3 regions of the Mesorhizobium sp. P2_B11 genome follow, and region 3 is predicted to be linked to each of the others. Evidence: predicted binding sites of a transcription regulator. Region 3 holds the regulator's gene; each other region holds the start of a gene.

Region 1 (3,811 bases), on a different contig from region 3:
CGACTGCCTTGGCGCCGAGCGAGAGCGCCTTCAGCACATGCGTGCCCCGCTGCACGCCGCCATCCATGATGACGTCTATCCTGTCGCCAACGGCATCGACGATCTCCGCCAACTGGTCGAACGCCGCCCGTGAGCCGTCCAGCTGCCGGCCGCCATGGTTCGACAGCACAATGCCGCTGCAGCCGATCTCGACGGCGCGCCTGGCGTCCTCCACCGACATGACACCCTTCAGGCAGAACGGGCCTCCCCAAAGCCTGACCATCTCGGCGACATCGTCCCAGGTCATCGACGGATCGAGCATCTCGGTAAAGTAGCGGCTGATCGACATCGTGCCGCCACCCATGTCGACATGCTCGTCGAGCTGCGGCAGCTTGAACCCCTCATGGGTGAAATAGTTGATCGCCCAACCGGGCTTGAGCGCGAACTGCAGCATGCCGGCAAGGCTGAGCTTGAAGGGAATGGCAAAGCCGGTGCGCTTGTCGCGCTCTCGATTGCCGCCGGTGATCGAGTCGACGGTCAGCATCATCACCTCGACGCCAACCGCCTTCGCCCGCTGCATCATCGCCCGGTTGAGGCCGCGATCCCGGTGGAAATAGAACTGGTAGACCTGCGGGCTGCTGCTGATCCTGCGCGCMTCCTCGAGGCTGACCGTGCCGAGCGAGGACACGCCGAACATGGTGCCGAATTTGGCCGAAGCCTTGGCCACAGCGCGCTCGCCCTGATGATGGAACAGCCGCTGCAAGGCGGTCGGCGAGCAATAGACGGGCATCGCCAGCTTCTGGCCCATCACCGTCACCGACATGTCGATCTCGCTGACACCGCGCAGCACGTTGGGAACGAGGTCGCAGCGCTCGAAACTCTCGGTGTTGCGGCGATAGGTGACCTCGTCGTCCGCCGCGCCGTCGATGTAGTTGAAGATCGGCCCCGGCAGCCGCTGCTGCGCCATGCGGCGGAAATCGGAAAAGTTGTGACAGTCGCGTAGCCGCATCATCGATTTCCAATACATGGCGCAAGAAGCTCGCTGCGTCGAATATCAATCCGATGCCGCCGTGCCAACGGGCGATTTGCCGAACTGCCTCTTGGCCACAGCCATAAACGAAAAAGGGGCGCCTCTGGCGCCCCTTCCCGTCGAAAATCGATTGTTGGGAATAGCTTATATGCCGAGGTCGGAGCGCAGCTCGGCCTTGGCTACATCATACTCGGCCTTGAAGTCGTCGCGGTTGAGCAGGACGGCGGCAATGACGCTGCCGGAAATCTTGCCCATCTCGACATCGGACGGGTAGCGGATGCCGCCGACCACGCGGTTGTGGGCGTACTCGGCCGCACGCGCCATGATCTCGGCGCGCTTTTCCGGAACCATGTCGGCCAGGATGATGCCCATCATGGTGCCGACCGTGGCATGACCCGAAGGCCAGGAGCCGGAGCTCGACAGCTTGACCACCGGCTTGACGAGGTCGCTGAGCTGATGCGGGCGCGGCCGCTTCCAGACATCCTTGGCCGGATCGACGACGGCGCCTTCGGTGGCCACCACACGATCGAAGAAGGCCGCGAATTTCGGCAGCTTTTCCTTGTTGAAGTTCGGCCCCATGACCTTGGTGAAGCGCCAGACGTCTTCCTCGGCGTCGGCAACGGCGCTGGCCTCCATTTCGGGTGTGCGCGTCACCTGCAGCATCAGCACTGCGCCTAGCTCGGCCTTGGTCTCAGCCGAATCGTTGGCCGGCGGCGGCGGCAGGATCATCGTCAGGTCGACATCCTTGTTGGTGATAAAGGGTTTTGCGTCTTCGGCCTGGGCGGCCGAGCCGACGACGAGCAGCAGCAGTCCTGCCGCGAGCGATGCGTATCTTTTCATGGGTGCGATCCTTTGATGAGGGCGCCGCAGGATCGCCAGCGGCAGTGACGGCCGTGTGACACGCCGCCTCCGCAAAAGCAAAAGGGCGCCTCTCGGCGCCCTTTTTTGACTTGGCTGGTGGGCGCTTAGTGCGCCACGCCTTCCCATACCTTGCGCTTGGTCAGATACATCAGCGTCCCGAACAGAAGCAGGAACACCAGCACGCGAAAGCCGGTCTTCTTGCGGTCTTCCATATGCGGCTCGGCGGCCCACATCAGGAAGGCGGAGACGTCGCGCGAATACTGGTCGACGGTCTGCGGCGAGCCGTCATCATAGGTGACCTGGCCGTCGGACAGCGGCTTCGGCATCTTCAGCGACACGCCGGACATGAAGTACGGATTGTAGTGGGTGCCTTCGGGGATCACCATGCCGGCCGGCGGCGTCTCGTCGTAGCCGGTCAGCAGCGAATGGATGTAATCCGGGCCGCCCTGGGCGTACTGGGTGAAGATGTCGAAGACGAAGCGCGGGAAGCCGCGCTCGACGCCGCGTGCCTTGGCCAGCAGCGACATGTCGGGCGGAGCAGCGCCACCGTTGGAGGCAGCGGCCGCCGCCTCATTGGCGAACGGCGCCGGGAAATAGTCGGACGGCTTGCCCGGGCGGTCGAACATGTCGCCGGCATCGTTGGGGCCGTCATGGATGGTGTATTCGGCGGCAAAGGACTTCACCTGCGCTTCCGAATAACCAAGACCTTCCAGCGTGCGGAACGACACGAGGTTCATCGAATGGCAGGCCGAGCAGACTTCCTTGTAGACCTTCAGGCCGCGCTGCAGCTGCGCCTTGTCATAGGTGCCGAACGGACCGGCGAAGCTCCAGTCCATTTCCTTCGGCTCGTCGATCGGGAAATGCGTCGGCGCTGCCGCGTTGTGTGCCTCTTCGGCGGCGATAGCCACGCTGCCGACGGACCCGATGCCGCCGGCAAACAGGCCGAGCAGGGCGAGCGAGGTGAGAATCTTCTTCATGCCAAATCCCCTTAGATTCTCGCTCAGCCCTTGGTTTCCGGCGCGGAGGTTGCACCGGCCGGATGTCCCCCACCGGCACCCTTGTTCTTCTCCAGCACCGCCTCGGTAATCGAATTCGGCAGTCTGCGCGGCGTTTCGATCAGGCCGAGCACCGGCAGGATGACGAGGAAGAAGGCAAAGTAGAACAGTGTCGCCGCTTGGGCGTAGCCAACGTAGTTGCCCGAGACCTCACCGATCACGAGGGTCAACAGACCACCGCCTTCCGCCGGCTGCGAGCCCAGCCAGCCAAGCAGGACGGCATCGGCCACGAACAGCCAGAAGAACAGCTTGTACCAGGGCCGGTAAACCGCCGAGCGTACCTTCGAGGTGTCGAGCCACGGCACCAGGAACAGCATCACGATGGCGCCGAACATGCACAGCACGCCACCGAGCTTGGAGTTGATCGGCCCGATGTTGAAGGTGATGGCGCGCAGGATCGCGTAGAACGGCAGGAAGTACCATTCCGGCACGATATGGGCCGGCGTCTTCAGCGGGTTGGCGATCGTGTAATTGTCGGGATGGCCGAGGAAATTCGGCAGGTAGAAGACGAAATAGGCGAAGAAGAACAGGAACACGATCATGCCGAACGCGTCCTTGATGGTCGCGTAAGGGGTGAAGGCGACGGTGTCGGTCTTCGACTTGACCTCGATGCCGGTCGGGTTCGACTGGCCGACCACATGCAGCGCCCAGACGTGCAGCACGACGACGCCGGCAATCATGAACGGCAGCAGATAGTGCAGCGCAAAGAAGCGGTTGAGCGTCGGATTGTCGACGGCGAAACCGCCGAGCAGCAGTTGCTGGATCCAGTCACCGACAAGCGGAATGGCGCTGAAGAACCCGGTGATGACGGTGGCGCCCCAGAAGCTCATCTGACCCCATGGCAGCACATAGCCCATGAAGCCGGTTGCCATCATCAACAGGTAGA
Region 2 (3,811 bases), on a different contig from region 3:
GAATTCGGCGAATGGTGCGCCGAACAGGGCATGCCGCTGTCCTATCACCACCACATGGCGGCCGTGGTCGAGACCGAGCCGGAGCTCGATGCCTTCATGCGCCATTCCGGCGACGGCATTCCGCTGTTGCTCGACGCCGGGCATCTCGCCTTTGCCGGCGGCGACGTGCTGCGCGCCATCGACAACCACCACAAGCGCATCAGCCATGTCCATGTGAAGGATGTGCGCATGGCCGTGATCGACGGGCTCGACCGCACGAAACAATCCTTCCTCGACGCCGTGGCGCTTGGCGCCTTCACCGTGCCGGGCGACGGTTCGCTGGATTTCGGCGCCATCGTGCAGCGCTTCGCCGATCATGGCTATGAAGGCTGGTTCGTCGTCGAGGCCGAGCAGGACCCGAAGAAGAACCCGCCGCTGAAGATGGCGCAGGTCGGCCACAAGGAGCTGATGCGGGTGATGACGGCCGCCGGCTACACGGTGGAAACGCAGGGCTTTCCCAATGCGTGAGCCGATCCGATGAAGGATTACGAGCACCCGTTCTTCCGGCCGTTGTGGCGGCGCGTTGCGGTCGTTGCCGTCTGCGTGATCTGGGCGGGAATAGAATTTGCCTCCGGCACACCGTTCTGGGGCGTCATCGCGCTGGGCTTCGCCGCCTACGCCGTCTGGCAGTTTTTCTATCTCTACAAGCCGGCCGAGGAAGCGAAGCCTCCGGTCGAGCCGAAGACAGGTGCTGAACCGAAGGAATGACCGCAATGTCGAAACTGCTCGTCAAAGCCGACAAGGGCCATGGCCGCGTCGCTCATGTCACGCCCAAAAGCGCCGGCTGGACCTATGTCGGCTTCGACCTGCACCGGCTGAAGCCGGGCGAAAACGCCTCGGGAAAGACCGGTGATCGCGAAATCTGCCTGGTGTTCGTCACCGGCAAGGGCGCCGCAACAGCCGGCGGCCGGGAACTCGGCCTGCTCGGCGAACGCATGTCGCCCTTCGAAGGCAAGCCATGGTCGGTCTATATCCCTGAGGGGTCGGACTGGTCGGTCACCGCGGACACCGATCTGGAACTCGCGGTTTGCTCTGCGCCGGGCCTGGGCGGCGGCTTGGCCGTCCGCGTCATTGCGCCCGACGATCTCGGCCAGGAAGTGCGCGGCAAGGGTACCAACACGCGCTACGTCACCAACATATTGCCGGAGGGAAAGCCGGCCGACTCGCTGCTGGTGGTCGAGGTCATCACGCCCGGCGGCCATACGTCGAGCTATCCGCCCCACAAGCACGACCAGGACAATCTGCCGGCCGAATCCTATCTCGAGGAAACCTACTATCATCGCCTCAACCCGCCGCAGGGCTTTGCCTTCCAGCGCGTTTACACCGATGCCGACAAGAATGGCGCGCGTGAACTGGACGAGGCGATGGCGATCGAGGACGGCGATGTCGTGCTGGTGCCCAAGGGCTACCACCCTTGCGCCGCCTGCCACGGCTACGACCTCTATTATCTCAACGTCATGGCCGGGCCGAAGCGGACGTGGAAATTCCACAACGCGCCCGAGCACGAATGGCTGATGAAGGCCTGAACAGCCTTCATTTTCGGCTGAACCTATTGGTCCAGCTTGGAAAAATCGTCGGCTAAGGACCTGTGGGCTCGATTCGCCATCGAAAACCCGCATAAGCTTCGTCAATCCGTCATGGAAATCACCTATGGCAGCGTGCTGACGAGGATTTTCGATGCGGTATGCCATCTACTTCACCCCAAGGCAGGACGAGACGCTGGCGCGGATCGCCGCCAATTGGCTGGGACGTGACCCCTTTGGCGCCGCCACACGGCCGGTCGAGGCGGTGGGCGAGCTGTCGGCCGCGGAAGTTGCCTTCCACACCGCTTCGGCGCGCCGCTACGGTTTTCATGCGACGCTGAAGGCGCCTTTCCGGCTGGCCCCGAACGAGACGGAAGCCTCGCTACGTGCTGCCCTGGACGTGTTTGCCGAAGCGACGCCGACCGTCACCGTCCCGCGCCTCATCGTCAGCCAGATCGACGGTTTCTTCGCCCTGGTGCCGGAAGGCCCGCTGCCGCCGCTCAACCGTTTCGCCGACGATGTCGTGCTTGGTTTCGACCGTTTCCGCGCGCCGCTCACCGAGGCCGAGATCGAGCGGCGCAGCCCGGATTCGCTCAAACCCGCCGAGTTCCGTAATCTCTGCCAGTGGGGCTATCCCTATGTGTTCGAGACGTTTCGCTTCCACATGACGCTTTCCGGACGGGCCGGGCCACAGGAAAGCCAACGTCTGCGTGCAGCAATCGACAGCCTGTTCGCCGAGGTGCTGCTAAAGCCGGTACTGGTGGATGCGCTGACACTGTTTGTCGAAACCGAACCGGGAGCCCCATTCATGGTGCTCTCCCATCATGCGCTCGGCCGCCGCGCGGCCAAAAAAACCGCCTGACCACTTCGCCTGAAAACCTAAGGACTGCCTGAAATGACCGCCGAGACCGTTTTGACCAATGCCCGCATCGTGCTTGCCGACGAGATCGTTGAGGGCTCGCTGCTGCTTCGCGACGGTCTGGTCGCCGGCATCGACGCCGGCAGCGGGCGGAGTGGCGAGGATATGGGCGGCGACTACATCATCCCCGGTCTGGTCGAGCTGCATACAGACCATCTCGAAGGCCACTATGCGCCGCGCCCGAAAGTGCGCTGGAACCCGATCGCCGCCGTGCTCGCCCATGACGCGCAGGTGGCGACCGCTGGTATCACCACCGTGCTCGACGCCTTGCGCGTCGGCATGGACGAGGATGCCGACCTGACCTCCGACGATATCCGCAAACTGGTCGACGCCATCGAAGACAGCGGTGCGAAGGACCGGTTGCGGGCCGATCACTTCCTTCATCTGCGATGCGAGGTTTCCGCGCCGGATTGCCTGCAGGCCTTCGCCAATTTCGATGGTGACGAGCGGGTCAAGCTGGCATCCCTGATGGACCACGCGCCGGGCCAGCGCCAGTTCGTCAACCTCGAGACCTACGCCTATTACTACCAGCGCAAGCTGAAGCTGACCGACCGCGACTTCAAGCTGTTCTGCGAAAAGCGCATGTCGGAATCGGCGAAGAACTCGGGACCGAACCGGGTGGCGATCTCGGCTGCCTGCAACGAGCGCGGCATCGTGCTGGCAAGCCATGACGATGCCACATCAGGCCATGTCGACGAAGCCATCGAACAGGGCGTGCGCGTTGCCGAATTCCCGACCACGCTGGAAGCCGCCAAGGCTTCGAAAGAGGCTGGGCTGGGTGTGCTGATGGGCGCGCCCAACGTCATGCGCGGCTCCTCGCACTCCGGCAATGTCTCGGCCCGCACACTGGCCGGCGATGGGCTGCTCGACATCCTGTCCTCCGACTACATCCCGTTCAGCCTGATCCAGTCGGCCTTCTTCCTCGGCGACGTCGTCGAAGGCATTTCCTTGCCGCAGGCGGTCGCCATGGTATCGAAGAACCCGGCCGAGGCCATCGGCCTCAGCGATCGCGGCGTCATCGAGCAAGGCCGCCGCGCCGATCTGGTGCGCGTGCGCGTCGATGACCATGTGCCGGTCGTGCGCACGGTCTGGCGCCAGGGACGCCGGGTCGCCTGATGGTTTCGGCGTCGATCGAACGCGAACTCACCGCCGAGGCCTTTCCGGTCCGCAATGGCGTCTTCGTCGCCGTCGTCGGTCCGAGCGGCGCCGGCAAGGATACAGTCATTGGCTACGCCAAGGCGCTGTTTGCCGACGAGACGCGGCTGGAGTTCGTGCGCCGGGTCATCACCAGGCCGAGCGACGCGGCGAGCGAGGATCACGACACGCTGGC
Region 3 (3,811 bases):
GTGACGGCGCTGATCGGCCCGTCCGGCTGCGGCAAGTCGACCTTCCTGCGCTGCCTCAACCGCATGAACGACACCATCGATTCGGCGCGGGTGACCGGCAAGATCACGCTCGACGAGGACGACATCTACGACAAGAACATCGACGTCGTTGAGCTCAGGGCCCGCGTCGGCATGGTGTTTCAGAAGCCCAACCCGTTCCCGAAGTCGATCTACGAGAACGTGGCCTACGGCCCGCGCATCCATGGCCTGGCCAAGCGCAAGTCCGACATGGACCAGATCGTCGAATCCAGCCTGAAGAAGGCGGCGATCTGGAACGAGGTCAAGGACCGCCTGCAGGAGCCCGGCACAGGCCTGTCTGGCGGCCAGCAGCAGCGCCTGTGCATCGCGCGCGCCATTGCCGTGTCGCCGGAAGTGATCCTGATGGACGAGCCCTGCTCGGCGCTCGACCCGATCGCGACCGCCCGCGTCGAGGAGCTGATCGACGAACTGCGCCAGAACTACACCATCGTCATCGTCACCCACTCGATGCAGCAGGCGGCGCGCGTGTCGCAGCGCACGGCGATGTTCCATCTCGGCTACCTGGTCGAGGAGGGCGCCACCGACAAGATGTTCACCAATCCCGACGACAAGCGCACCCAGGACTACATCACCGGCCGCTTCGGCTGAGCCGTCCAGCGGTTGAATTTTCAGGCACGAGGACCAGGATCATGGGTGAACATACCGTCGCCTCCTTCGATGAAGAACTGGGGCAGATCAGCAAGCTGATCCGCGACATGGGCGATCTCGCCGGCTCGATGGTCAGCGGCTCGACCAAGGCGCTGCTCAATTCGGACAATGCGCTGGCGCAGCGTGTGGTTTCGGACGACGCCATCATGGACGCGCGCCAGCGTGAACTCGACGACCGCGCCATCACGCTGATCGCCAAGCGCCAGCCGATGGCCAACGATCTGCGTGCAGTGGTCGGCTCGATCCGCATGGCCGGCGACCTTGAGCGCATCGGCGACCTGGCCAAGAACATCGCCAAGCGCGTCGGTACCGTCGGTTTGAGCGTCACGCCGCGCGACCTCTCGCATTCCATCGATGCAATGGCGCAGCTGGTGCTGATCCAGGTGCAAGGGGTGGTCGAGGAATATGCTGCCGCGGATGCGGCTGCGCTGGCGAAGCTCAGGAATGACGACGAGCGCATCGACGTCAAATACACGTCGGTGTTTCGTGAACTCTTGACCTACATGATGGAAGACCCGCGCAACATCACCGCCTGCACGCATCTGCTGTTCTGCGCCAAGAATCTGGAGCGCATCGGCGATCATGTCACCAACATCGCTGAAAATGCGTATTATGTGCTAACCGGCCAGCAACTCCCCGCCAATCGCCCGAAGCAGGACGAGACGGCGATGGCCACGTCGGCCTGACAAGGGTGAACTGCTGATGATTGCGCCACGCATCATGGTCGTGGAGGACGAGGAGCCGCTGGGCGTGCTTCTCCGCTACAACCTCGAATCCGAAGGCTACCAGGTCGAAGTGGTGACGCGCGGCGACGAGGCCGAAATCCGGCTGCAGGAAAACGTCCCCGACCTGCTGGTGCTCGACTGGATGGTGCCGGCGGTGTCCGGCATCGAGCTCTGCCGGCGGCTCAGGATGCGGCCGGAAACCGAACGGCTGCCGATCATCATGCTGACCGCGCGCGGCGAGGAGAGCGACCGCGTGCGCGGCCTGTCCACCGGCGCCGACGATTATCTGGTCAAGCCGTTCTCGACGCCGGAATTCATGGCGCGCGTGAAGGCGCTGCTGCGCCGCGCCAAGCCGGAAGTCCTGTCCAGCGTGCTCAAGGTCGGCGACATTGTGCTCGACCGTGAATCGCACCGCGTCTACCGCAAGAAGAGCGAGATCCGGCTCGGGCCGACCGAATTCCGCCTGCTCGAATTCATGATGCGCCACCCCGGCCGGGTGTTCTCGCGCAGCCAGCTGCTCGACAATGTCTGGGGCGAGACGATCTATATCGACGAGCGCACGGTCGACGTTCATGTCGGGCGCCTGCGCAAGGCGGTCAACAATGGCCGCATGCCGGATGTCATCCGCACCATCCGCGGCGCCGGCTACGCTATCCGGGAAGATTAGGCGCGCCGCGCCGTCGCCGGCCTCTCAGGCGACGTGCTTGCCGGTCTTCGCCTGAATCCCCGGCGCAAAAATCTCCTGGTCGACGAAGCCGAGCGCGCGCATGGCGCAGCCTTCGCGGATCAGCGGCAGTTCGTTGGGCTCGGTGTCGAAGGAGATCGACTTCGAGTGCTGGCCGCCGGCGGTCTGGGCGATGGCCTCGCGCAATGCCGGCTCGATCAGATCGAAGGCGGCGGCGCTGACGCCGACCATGGCGACAGGGGCGGGATCGATCAGGGCAAACAGGCTGCCAAGGCCGAAGCCGAGCGCCTCGCCGGCCTTGCGATAGGCCTCGCGCTCCGGGCCATCCGTCTCGCGGGCGCGTGCGGCCAGCGCCCGCATATCGGCATCGCCGACATCGACCGGTTCGGCATCCTCGCTCATCATCTTGGCGCTGCGCCAGATGGCGTAATTGCCGGCATAGGCCTCGACGCAGCCGCGCCGCCCGCAGCGGCAGAGCGCGCCGCCGGGACGGTGGATCATGTGGCCGAACTCGCCGCCGGACGAATGGGTGCCGGTGAACAGCTCGCCCTTGAGCACCAGCCCCATGCCGATGCCGTGCGAGAGCAGGATGGCGATGAAATCGTCGCGGTAGCGCTCGGGTTGGCGCCATTGCAACGCCACCGCCATCATGTTGCAGTCGTTCTCCATGGTGGCCGGAATGCCGAACTCCGCTTCCAATATGTCGGCAAAGCCAATGTCGGTCAGCGGCGTGATCGGCGACCATAGCATGGCGCGCGCATGCGAATCGGTGATGCCCTGGATGCCCATGGCAATGCGCGCGACGCTCTGCACATCGAGGTCGGGATCCTCGAGCCGCCGGCGTACGATTGCCGTACATTCGCCGATCAGCTCGTCGCGCGGCATGGTCAGCGTGTCCAGCCGGCGCTGTTCCTCGGCGACCACCTGGCCGGCATAGTCGATGACGGTGACGGAGAGGAAGTTCAGCGACAGCACCACGGTCATCACCGCCGCTGCCTCCGGGTTGAGGCCAAGGCCGACCTGCGGCCTGCCGCGCTTCAGCGCGCCGGTCTCGCCGGGCTTGCTCTCGGCCAGGATGCCTTCCGCAATCAAATCCGAGGAGATAGCCGATATGGTCGAGTGGCTGAGACCGGTGGTCGCCGCAATCTCGGTCCGCGACGGCTGGCCGGCCCGGCGCACGGCCGAAATCACCATCGCACGGTTGCGACGGCGCAAATCGTCGTGGCGGATTCCAACCGACATCTTTTATCTTCCTCCCGGTCCTCCTCGCGCCTCAATGATAGTGGAGGCATTTGGCGGCACCAGCCAAATATTGGCAGAAGCCGGCCGTGCTGTCATTGTTTATTGCGAGTCTCGAAAAAATTCGTTGAGGCCATCAGATTCCATCAGAATCGATGTTGACAGCGCCCCGCCGTTGGACCAGTATTTTTTCGAGGCTCGAAAAAATGGAGCCTCTGTGTGCCGGCCTTCGGGCCAGTTTTGTCGCGCCGTGCGCGGCGCAGGGAGGATTATCATGAACAGATTTGCAGCCGCCATGCTGGCGGGTGTCGCCATGTCGCTGACGCTGGTGTCGGTCGCGCAGGCGAAGGACAAGGTCATCGGCGTGTCGTGGTCGAACTTCCAGGAAGAGCGCTGGAAGACCGACGAAGCGGCGATGAAGGCCGCGATCGAAGCT

The links. The regulator PhoB, encoded in region 3, activates phosphate uptake and scavenging genes when phosphate is short. The targets are predictions, from matches to a motif close to TGTCATNNANCTGTCAT.
Region 1: a site for PhoB is predicted at 1,894-1,910, ahead of AC1DYJ_RS25440 (acid phosphatase). Genes of this name have one in related genera too.
Region 2: a site for PhoB is predicted at 1,662-1,678, ahead of AC1DYJ_RS27440 (DUF1045 domain-containing protein). Genes of this name have one in related genera too.

Annotation. Positions count from the first base shown of each region.
Region 1 is NZ_JBFUDF010000008.1:127,727-131,537, reverse strand. Features, by position in the region: gene AC1DYJ_RS25445 (alpha-hydroxy acid oxidase) at 1-988, opposite strand, end outside; gene AC1DYJ_RS25440 (acid phosphatase) at 1,154-1,849, opposite strand; gene AC1DYJ_RS25435 (cytochrome c1) at 1,975-2,847, opposite strand; gene AC1DYJ_RS25430 (cytochrome b) at 2,871-3,811, opposite strand, start outside.
Region 2 is NZ_JBFUDF010000009.1:121,588-125,398, forward strand. Features, by position in the region: gene iolE (myo-inosose-2 dehydratase) at 1-507, shown strand, start outside; gene AC1DYJ_RS27430 (DUF3329 domain-containing protein) at 517-747, shown strand; gene iolB (5-deoxy-glucuronate isomerase) at 753-1,565, shown strand; gene AC1DYJ_RS27440 (DUF1045 domain-containing protein) at 1,717-2,424, shown strand; gene AC1DYJ_RS27445 (alpha-D-ribose 1-methylphosphonate 5-triphosphate diphosphatase) at 2,458-3,597, shown strand; gene phnN (phosphonate metabolism protein/1,5-bisphosphokinase (PRPP-forming) PhnN) at 3,594-3,811, shown strand, end outside.
Region 3 is NZ_JBFUDF010000002.1:698,443-702,253, forward strand. Features, by position in the region: gene pstB (phosphate ABC transporter ATP-binding protein PstB) at 1-666, shown strand, start outside; gene phoU (phosphate signaling complex protein PhoU) at 708-1,412, shown strand; gene phoB (phosphate regulon transcriptional regulator PhoB) at 1,429-2,118, shown strand; gene AC1DYJ_RS07795 (ROK family protein) at 2,143-3,378, opposite strand; gene xylF (D-xylose ABC transporter substrate-binding protein) at 3,650-3,811, shown strand, end outside.